2 regions of the Buttiauxella noackiae genome follow, and region 2 is predicted to be linked to the other one. Evidence: predicted binding sites of a transcription regulator. Region 2 holds the regulator's gene; the other holds the start of a gene.
The links. The regulator PurR, encoded in region 2, represses purine synthesis genes. The targets are predictions, from matches to a motif close to CANGCAAACGTTTGCNTG.

Region 1 (5,051 bases), 180 kb from region 2:
AGCGCGGAGCGCGTTGGAACCGGCCGTGAACTATTTAGCGCGTTACGCGAACAGTTATCTGGCGCGGAACAAGGCGCGACCTGCATTAAATTTTAAGGACCGGACGCAGCACTTGCTGCTCTGGAAACGAATTATAAAGTTGGTTGAAGAGGCTCTTGAGATGAAAAACTGGAAAACTACTGCGGAACAGATCCTGAAAACAGGACCGGTTGTCCCGGTAATCGTAATTAACAAACTGGAACACGCAGTACCAATGGCTAAAGCTTTAGTTGCAGGCGGCGTACGTGTTCTGGAAGTGACTCTGCGTACTCCATGTGCAATGGATGCTATCCGCGCTATCGCTAAAGAAGTACCAGAAGCGATTATTGGTGCGGGTACGGTTCTGAACCCAGAGCAACTGGCAGAAGTAACTGAAGCTGGTGCTCAGTTTGCTATCAGCCCAGGCCTGACTGAGCCACTGTTGAAAGCAGCAACCGAAGGCTCAATTCCATTGATCCCGGGTATCAGCACTGTTTCTGAACTGATGCTGGGTCTGGACTACGGTTTGAAAGAATTCAAATTCTTCCCGGCAGAAGCTAATGGCGGCACCAAAGCGCTGCAAGCTATCGCAGGTCCATTCTCTCAGGTTCGTTTCTGCCCAACTGGCGGCATTACCCCTGCTAACTATCGCGACTACCTGGCGCTGAAAAGCGTTCTGTGCATCGGTGGTTCATGGTTGGTTCCGGCTGACGCGCTGGAAGCAGGCGATTATGATCGTATTACAACACTTGCCCGTGAAGCAGTTGAAGGCGCGAAATAACACGTCATCCTTCGAGCCGTAGATGCGTTGGCTTCCTCGCTCACCCCAGTCACTTACTAATGTAAGCTCCTGGGGATTTGCTGCGTCGCCGCCTTGAAGCAACTCGAATTATTCGTGTTATTGAATCCTCGCTCGAAAGAGCGGGGATTTTTTTAACCCGTTACACTTACTGCTTTTGTTGCGGCAATGGCCCGCGCAATGGCATCTTCTACACTGGAGCCCGTTGCCAGTGCCACACCCATCCGACGCTTACCGTTAATCTCTGGTTTACCAAACAGACGCACTTGCAAGCCCGCGCCTAGTGCGGCGCCCACATTGCCGTACTGCACGTTATCGCTGTTCAATTCTGGAAGGATCACCGCGGAAGCAGCAGGGCCATACTGGCGAATATCGCCAATTGGCAAGCCAAGGAAAGCGCGGACGTGCAACGCAAACTCTGAAACGTCCTGAGAAATTAGCGTCACCATGCCAGTGTCGTGTGGACGAGGGGAGACTTCACTAAAAATAACATCGTCACCGCATACGAACAGTTCGACGCCAAACAAACCGTAACCACCCAACGCCTTCACCACTTTTTCAGCGATTGCTTGCGCGCGACCCAGAGCGATATCGCTCATTTTCTGAGGTTGCCAGGATTCGCGGTAGTCGCCATCTTCCTGACGATGCCCGATTGGAGCGCAGAAATGCACGCCGTCGACAGCACTAATGGTCAGTAGGGTGATTTCGAAATCGAAATTTACCACGCCTTCGACAATCACTTTGCCTTTCCCCGCGCGGCCGCCTTCTTGCGCGTACTCCCATGCTTTGGCTAACTGATCTGCTGTGCGGATAAAACTTTGTCCTTTGCCGGAAGAGCTCATCACCGGTTTAACGATGCAAGGTAAACCGATTTCTTCAACGGCCTGTAAAAATGCCTCTTCGCTATCAGCAAAACGGAAGCTGGAAGTTGGGAGAGAGAGTTCTTCTGCTGCCAGGCGACGAATACCTTCGCGGTTCATGGTCAGTTGTGTTGCGCGCGCGCAAGGCACTACACACTGGCCCTGGTGTTCGAGTTCAACCAACATGTCTGTGGCGATGGCTTCAATTTCGGGAACGATGAAATCGGGCATCTCTACGGAAACCAACTTCTTAAGCTCGGCGCCGTCAAGCATATTAATGACGTGGCTGCGGTGAGCAACATGCATCGCGGGGGCATCGGCGTAGCGATCTACGGCGATAACTTCCAGACCAAGACGCTGGCATTCTATCGCCACTTCTTTTCCTAATTCGCCTGACCCTAACAACATGACTCGTGTAGCTGACGGACGAAGTGCTGTTCCCAAAATTGACATAATCTGTATACCCGAACGGAGAAAATAGACCGGCGGATTATAAACGAAAACGTTTGCGTGCGCAGCGATTTTCCCACTTGCGATACAGGGGTAATATCATTACACTGTTTAAATAAACAGTTAAACCGGAGCTGCAAAATGGCGGTTGAAATCAAATACGTTGTTGTACGAGAGGGGCAAGAAAAAATGTCTTTTGCCAGTAAAAAAGATGCAGACGCCTACGACAAAATGCTCGATCTGGCAGAAGTATTGAGCGAGTGGCTCATACACAGCCCCGTTGCTCTCGAAGAAGGGCAAAACGATGTGCTGGCTATGTGGATGGCAGAAAACAAAGACGTGCTTTCCTCCGTGCTGAAAAGCGGCAAATTGCCGGATCTGGAAAGTGCCACAGTAAGCGATGAAATTGCAGTCGATGACGTGGTTATTGAAGACCCCATTTCTGATGGCAAAGTTGCTGAACACCCGCGTAAACGCACGAAAGCTGCATAAGTTTTATCGCGTCGGGCTCCCGGCGCGGTTCTTTTCTCATCTTTAGCCTTATCAGACACTTCTTGACAGCCTTTGGCTTAACCTCAGATGTTAAGTTCTCACAAAGGGTGTCTCTAATGAGCAATTGGTTACAGCAGCTTCAGTCTATGCTGGGGCAAGCGACGCAATCCATCCAGAATCACACTGGTCAGAATCAATCCTCACAAACTCCTCAGGGAAACAATTCTCAGGGGCTGAGTAAGTTACTGGTGCCTGGCGCACTCGGTGGCTTAGCGGGTTTGCTGCTGGCGAGCAAATCGTCGCGGAAACTCCTGACCAAGTACGGCACCAGCGCGTTATTGGTCGGCGGCGGTGCGGTTGTGGGAAGTGTATTGTGGAACAAATATAAAGACCGCGTGCGTGAAGCCCATCAGGGTGAGCCGCAGTTTGGGCAGCAGCAGTCGCCTGTCGATGTGCGTACGGAGCGCCTGATTACCGCTCTGGTGTTCGCTGCCAAAAGTGATGGTCACATTGATGATAAAGAACGTCAGATTATTGAGCAGCAATTACGTGACGCGGGTATCGAAGGGCCTGGGCGTAATTTAATTCAGCAAGCAATCGATCAGCCTCTTGATCCGCAACGCCTGGTTCAAGGTGTTAATAACGAAGAGGAAGCGCTGGAACTTTATTTCTTAAGCTGTGCTGCAATCGACATTGATCATTTTATGGAGCGCAGTTATCTCAATGCGTTGGGGGATGCGCTAAAAATCCCGCAGGATGTACGCGAAGGTATCGAACAAGATATTCAGCAACAGAAACTCAATCTGCCGGGTTAACCCCGGCATTTTCCTTAAAATCCCACGTTACGCTTGCAAGGCTGTCTGAATTTGCCACCCTTACAGGGTGTTAACTCAAAAAGAAAAATGACATGCCACCAAAAGCAAAAAAAATTCCCCAGACCATGACCATGCATGGTGATACCCGCATCGATAACTATTACTGGCTGCGTGATGATGAGCGATCTGATGCGCAGGTACTTGATTATCTTCATCAGGAGAATGATTACGGTCATCAAATCATGAGTTCGCAGCAGGCATTGCAAGAACGCCTGCTTAAAGAGATGATCGACCGTATCCCTCAGCGTGATATTTCCGCACCTTATACGCAAAATGGTTATCGCTATCGCCAGATTTTCGAAACCGGTAATGAATACGCTATTTATCAGCGCCAGTCTGTGGTGTCGGAGGAGTGGGAAGAGTGGAGCACGCTGGTAGATGGCAATCGCCGTGCTGCCCACAGCGAGTTTTATACCATGGGCGGCATGAGCATTACGCCAGATAACACCGTTCTGGCGCTGGCAGAAGATTTCCTCTCACGCCGTCAATATGGACTGCGCTTCCGCAATCTGGAAAGCGGGAACTGGTATCCGGAAGTGTTGGATAATGTCGATAGCAGTTTTGTCTGGGCGAATGATTCCGCCACGCTTTATTACGTCCGCAAGCATCCCAAAACGTTATTGCCGTATCAGGTCTGGCGCCACACGGTTGGGCATCCATCCTCCGAAGATGAATTAGTCTACGAAGAAAAAGATGAAATGTTCTATGTCAGCGTGCATAAAACCACTTCGAAACACTTCGTTCTAATTTATCTCAGCAGTGCTACCACCAGCGAAGTGCTGTTGCTTGATGCCGAACTGGTAGACGCGCAACCGCAAAGCTTTTTGCCACGCCGCAAAGATCACGAATACACCCTCGATCACTTCCAGCATAATTTCTATATGCGCTCGAATCGGGAAGGTAAAAACTTTGGTTTGTACCGCACAAAAGTGCGTGATGAAAGCCAATGGGAAGAGCTAATTCCTCCGCGCGCAAACGTCATGCTGGAAGGCTTTACGTTATTTACCGATTGGTTGGTTGTTGAGGAAAGACAGCAAGGGCTGACCAGTTTACGCCAAATTAATCGCAAAACGCGCGAAGTGACGGGAATTGCTTTTGACGATCCTGCTTATGTAACCTGGCTTGGGCATAACCCGGAACCGGAGTCTTCGCGTCTGCGTTACGGTTACTCATCAATGACTACGCCAGATACATTGTTTGAACTGGATATGGATACCGGTGAGCGACGCGTGATTAAGCAAACCGAAGTTGCAGGTTTCGATGCCAGCCATTATCGAAGTGAACATGTATGGGTCACAGTACGTGATGGCGTTCAGGTGCCGGTTTCTTTGGTTTACCATCGTGAACATTTCCAGCGCGGGAGAAACCCTTTGCTGGTATATGGCTATGGCTCTTATGGGAGCAGCATGGATGCGGATTTCAGCAGCAGCCGTTTAAGTCTGTTGGACCGTGGCTTTGTCTATGCCATCGCGCATGTACGCGGAGGTGGCGAACTCGGCCAGCAATGGTATGAGGATGGTAAATATCTGAAGAAAATGAACACCTTCAATGATTATC
Region 2 (5,051 bases):
ACCAGCGCCTGCCAGCTTACCGCGGCAGAACATACACCAACGGCCTGAACGAAGCGCAGCACCAGCAGAGCAGTGGCACTTTCTACCCACAACATACCAATACAACCGACGGCGAACAGGCTCAGGCCTGCTAACAAAATTGGTTTACGTCCGAAATGGTCAGATAACGGCCCCCACATTAACTGGGCAAGCGCAAAGCCGGCAAGGAACAGGCTCAGACTCGCACTGACGGCGGAGGCATCGGTCTGTAAATCTTGCTGAATGGCAGCGAAAGCAGGCAGATACATGTCTGTGGCGAGGAAGCCCAACACACTTAATCCAGCCAGCCAGATAAGAAATCCTTTTGATGGTTGCATAATGTTCTCTTGTTTTATCGTGCAGGTTGATTGCCGCGTGAGTGTACGGAGTGCAAATACGCTTGTGAAACGCTAATATTTGTAGGTTGCGTTCAAAAAATTTGTGAGCAGAGAAATGTGGTCAGAATATTCGCTGGAAGTGATAGATGCGGTAGCGCGCAATGGTAGCTTCAGCGGTGCAGCACAAGAGTTACACCGCGTTCCGTCAGCTATCAGCTATACGGTACGGCAGTTGGAAGACTGGTTAGCCGTTCCGTTATTCGAACGTCGTCATCGGGATGTAGAATTAACCCCCGCAGGCATCTTTTTTTTGAAAGAAGGCCGCTCTGTTATCAAAAAAATGATGACGACACGGCAACAGTGCCAACAGATCGCAAATGGATGGCGCGGCCATCTGGCGATAGCCGTCGATAATATCGTTAAGCCCGAACGAACGCGGCAGTTGGTGTTGGATTTTTATCGCCACTTTCCTGATATCGAACTGCGTATTTTTCAGGAGGTGTTTAATGGCGTGTGGGATGCGCTAGCTGACGGACGAGTTGAAGTCGCGATTGGCGCGACACAAGCCATTCCTGTCGGGGGGCGCTATGCTTTTCGCGATATGGGGGCGCTGAGCTGGCGCTGTGTGGTGTCATCAAACCATCCGCTGGCACGACAGGGCGGAACTTTAAGTGATGATGATCTACGGGCCTGGCCGTCGTTAGTACTCGAAGATACTTCCCGTTCGCTACCGAAGCGTATTACCTGGCTTTTGGATAACCAGCGTCGAGTTGTGGTTCCGGACTGGGAATCAGGCTCTGATTGTCTTAGCGCGGGGTTATGTATCGGCATGGTGCCATTGCACATAGCAAGGCCGTGGTTGGCTTCTGGGCAGTGGAGTCAGCTGACACTCGATAACCCATTCCCGGATGCAGCATGTTGCCTGACATGGCGGCAAAATGACGCTTCGCCAGCCCTGGCCTGGCTGCTGGAGTATTTAGGGGATAGCGAGACGATGAATCAGGAGTGGTTGCAGGAGCCATTATAAATCGGGTGGTAATCCACCCGACAACTGCATTTCATAGGTCGGATAAGCATAGCGTCATCCGACTTAACTTAGCGACGATAATCGCGGAATGGACCATCTGCCACTGAACGGCGTTCAATCAGACGTGGATGGACTTCAATCGACTGCGACTCTTCGCGTTTATTGACGATTCTATCCAGCAGCATATTGAATGCTGTTTCACCCAACGAATCCTTCGGCTGGTGAATAGTGGTCAATGCCGGTGAGAAATAACGCGCGTTACGCACGTTGTCGTAACCGATAATGGAAATATCCTGCGGCACGCGTAAACCCATCTCATCAGCAGCACAAATTGCGCCCATCGCCATAATGTCACCGCCGCAGAATACTGCAGTTGGGCGATGAGACTGACCGATTATCTGCTGCATGGCGCGGTAGCCTGACTCAGGTTCAAAGTCACCTTGAACAATCCAGTTGTCAGGAATAGAGATACCCGCTTCTTCAAGTGCCTTCATAAACCCTGCATGGCGGCCACCACCGGTATTACGTTCCATTTGACCGGGAATTGCACCAATCTCACGGTGGCCACGCTCAATCAAATAACGTCCTGCCAGGTAGCCACCGTGGAAAGCATTATCGACAACGGAGTCGGTAAAATCTGCGCGGGCTTCACCCCAGTCCATCACAACCATTGGGATGTGACGATATTCTTCAAGCATAGTCAGTAATGATTCCGGGTATTCAGAACACATCACCAATAGGCCATCAACGCGTTTTTGCGCCATCATGGACAAATAGGCGCGCTGTTTTTCGAAGTTGTTATGCGCATTACCCAGAATCAGGGTATAGCCTTTTTCAAAGCAGCTATTTTCGACAGCTTCAATTATCTCGGCAAAATAGGGTGCTTCGCTGGAAGTGGCTAGCAAACCAATCGTTTTGGTGTGATTAACTTTCAAGCTACGCGCGACGGCGCTAGGTGAATAGTGCAATTGTTTAATCGCAGCCCATACCGCATTACGTGTCTCTTCCGCCACAAAACGGGTTTTGTTGATCACATGTGATACGGTTGTAGTGGAAACGTTTGCGAGCTTCGCTACGTCCTTGATTGTCGCCATTAAATTTCACTCCGGGCCATATCGTAAACCCCTGATAACCAATGTGTTAAACGATTGCGTACGCTAACTCCTGAGGCAACGTTAAGGTTGCAGGTATGCCGGGATTGCGACATAAAACGGAAGGAGGGCGTTGAATAGATGGTACGCAATAAATTAGCGTGGGATTTTGGCCTATCCTGGAGAAAAGTGAAAGAGGGAAAAGCGATATCAGGTTAAAACGAGGGGGATTTTTATGTCTGATTGTGGGAAAATCAATCCGACACACCGATTGTAAGGTAATAAAAGGAGTTTGCTAATGAGTACCGATCTGAAATTTTCAATCATGACCACGGTTGTTGTTTTGGCACTGATTGTGTGTGGCGCGCTAACCGCCGTACTGCATTGATACATCGCTCTGATTAAAATGGGCCGCAATCGCGGCCCATATCTTTTAGGTTTTATGCTGCCAGGTTCTTCGCAACAAACTCCCAGTTCACCAACGCCCAGAAATGCTCAAGGTAACCAGCACGAGCATTGCGGTAGTCGATGTAGTACGCATGTTCCCACACATCCACAGTCAATAACGGCGTTGCTGCTGTTGTCAGTGGTGTACCCGCGTTTGAGGTAGAGACGATCGCCAAAGCACCATCTTCTTGTTTGACAAGCCAGGTCCAGCCAGCGCCAAAGTTTTTGATAGCCGCATCAGTGAATTGCTGTTTAAACTCAGCAAAGCTACCAAATGACTTATTAATGGCTTCCAGAAGCTCTCCAGTTGGTTCACCGCCAGCATTTGGTGCCAGGCAATTCCAGTAGAAGGTATGGTTCCAGACCTGAGCTGCGTTGTTAAACACGCCACCTTCGGAAGTCCGAACGATCTCTTCGAGAGTTTTACCTTCAAACGCGGTGCCCTTAACCAGATTGTTCAGGTTAGTGACATAAGTTTGATGGTGTTTACCGTAATGGTATTCCAGAGTTTCGGCGGAGATATGCGGTGCTAAAGCATCTTTTGCATATGGTAGTGCAGGTAGTTCGAACGACATTGCTGACTCCTTATTACCCGTGATACTTCGAGCTACATCTTTGTTGGCTTTATTCATTCTCTTGCCGCTGCGATGCAACTCGAATTACTTTGGGTATCTATTGTTAAATAAACACTTTTAGTGCGGGTTTAGGGTAACAAATTGAAAGGATAAGCAAAAGAGGGAACTTACCTGCCCAGGGAAGGGCAGGTAGCAGATTTAACGAATGGTTTTAGGTGTCATAACGCGTTTTGCGCCGACATAGTGACGTTGCCAGTAATCTTCGCTCAAAGAGGTGATCTGGATGTCCTGACCGGTACGTGGTGACTGAATGAATTTACCATTGCCGACGTATACACCAACGTGATCAGCAGTACCACGACCCTGAGTACGGAAGAACACCAAATCACCCGTTTCCAGCTCTCCACGATCTACAGATGAGGCATCACGCAGGTGATACATCTCATTAGCGGTACGAGGAATACGGAACTTCACTAAGTCTTTGTATGCGTAGTAAACCAGACCACTGCAATCGAAACCGGTAACTGGTGAGGTGCCACCCCAACGATACGGCTTACCGATCTGGCCCATCAATTTGTTCATTGCCGTTTTTTGTGCTTTTTGCACACGGACTTTATGCGCCGCTGCAATCGTCGTTGGCTGTTCTGATTTCACTTTTACACAATGCGCTTTATGGCCTTTACGCGGCTTGCTGCATTTTTCGGTGAAAGTAACAGGCTGGGCTTTTGCGAGCTTAGAAGTTTTATTGCGGGAGTTTTTTGCAAGATTCTTTGTTTTAGCGCTGCTGGCATTTTTGGCGGTTTTACTTTTTGCGGCAGTTGTTTCTTTTTTCTTGCTGGCCGTTTTAGCTGAGGTGGTGCTTTTTTTGCTGGCGGTGGTGGTTTTACTCTTACTGCTCTTTTCTGTGCTCTTCGTTGTATTTTTCACAACGTGCGCTTTGGACGCCACCACGGGACGAGCGTGCTCAGACGCCTGCGTCAATGGTGTATACGGCAAGGTAAATAGCAGAGCACAGAGCGTGATAGAAATTTTTGTTATCCGCGCCACTCGACAATCCCCTGGTTAAAATGAATGCATGAGAAAAACCATCATGCCCGTGTATGATTTTGCGAAACCCGCCGATTCTAATCTATTAAGTACGATAAAGTTAATAACCTTTTACTATTCGTCTTGCTGTTTCGTTACCGGACGCAAAAAAAATAACCAAACTAATGGTTGTAAGGCTATTTATTGATCAGGCTTAGGATTATTTGCTGATTTTCAGTGGCAGGAAAAGTGTTATTCTTAATGCATGTTGTCCCTCCATCGCGTACGACAGAAAAACCCTGTAAAAAATGGTGTTTTCTGGAGGGGGCGTCAATCGCTACAATGGCAGGCTAATGCCAGGACTTGGTTTGAGGAAGCATGCAATGAGCACTATTGAAAAAATCCAACAACAGATTACTGAGAACCCAATTCTTCTTTATATGAAAGGTTCTCCGAAACTGCCTAGCTGTGGCTTCTCCGCCCAGGCTGTGCAGGCGCTATCCGCTTGTGGTGAGCGTTTCGCGTACGT

Region 1: the regulator PurR is predicted to act here: its motif matches at 2,173-2,190, upstream of purT (formate-dependent phosphoribosylglycinamide formyltransferase).

Annotation. Positions count from the first base shown of each region.
Region 1 covers NZ_JPRU01000001.1:151,715-156,765, forward strand. Annotated here, with positions in the region: gene edd (phosphogluconate dehydratase) at 1-96, shown strand, start outside; gene IX31_RS00635 (bifunctional 4-hydroxy-2-oxoglutarate aldolase/2-dehydro-3-deoxy-phosphogluconate aldolase) at 161-799, shown strand; gene purT (formate-dependent phosphoribosylglycinamide formyltransferase) at 952-2,130, opposite strand; gene IX31_RS00645 (YebG family protein) at 2,269-2,619, shown strand; gene IX31_RS00650 (tellurite resistance TerB family protein) at 2,736-3,434, shown strand; gene ptrB (oligopeptidase B) at 3,527-5,051, shown strand, end outside.
Region 2 covers NZ_JPRU01000001.1:333,024-338,074, forward strand. Annotated here, with positions in the region: gene punC (purine nucleoside transporter PunC) at 1-356, opposite strand, end outside; gene punR (DNA-binding transcriptional activator PunR) at 472-1,383, shown strand; gene purR (HTH-type transcriptional repressor PurR) at 1,452-2,477, opposite strand; gene cydH (cytochrome bd-I oxidase subunit CydH) at 2,773-2,862, shown strand; gene sodB (superoxide dismutase [Fe]) at 2,915-3,496, opposite strand; gene IX31_RS01470 (C40 family peptidase) at 3,695-4,543, opposite strand; gene grxD (monothiol glutaredoxin 4) at 4,906-5,051, shown strand, end outside.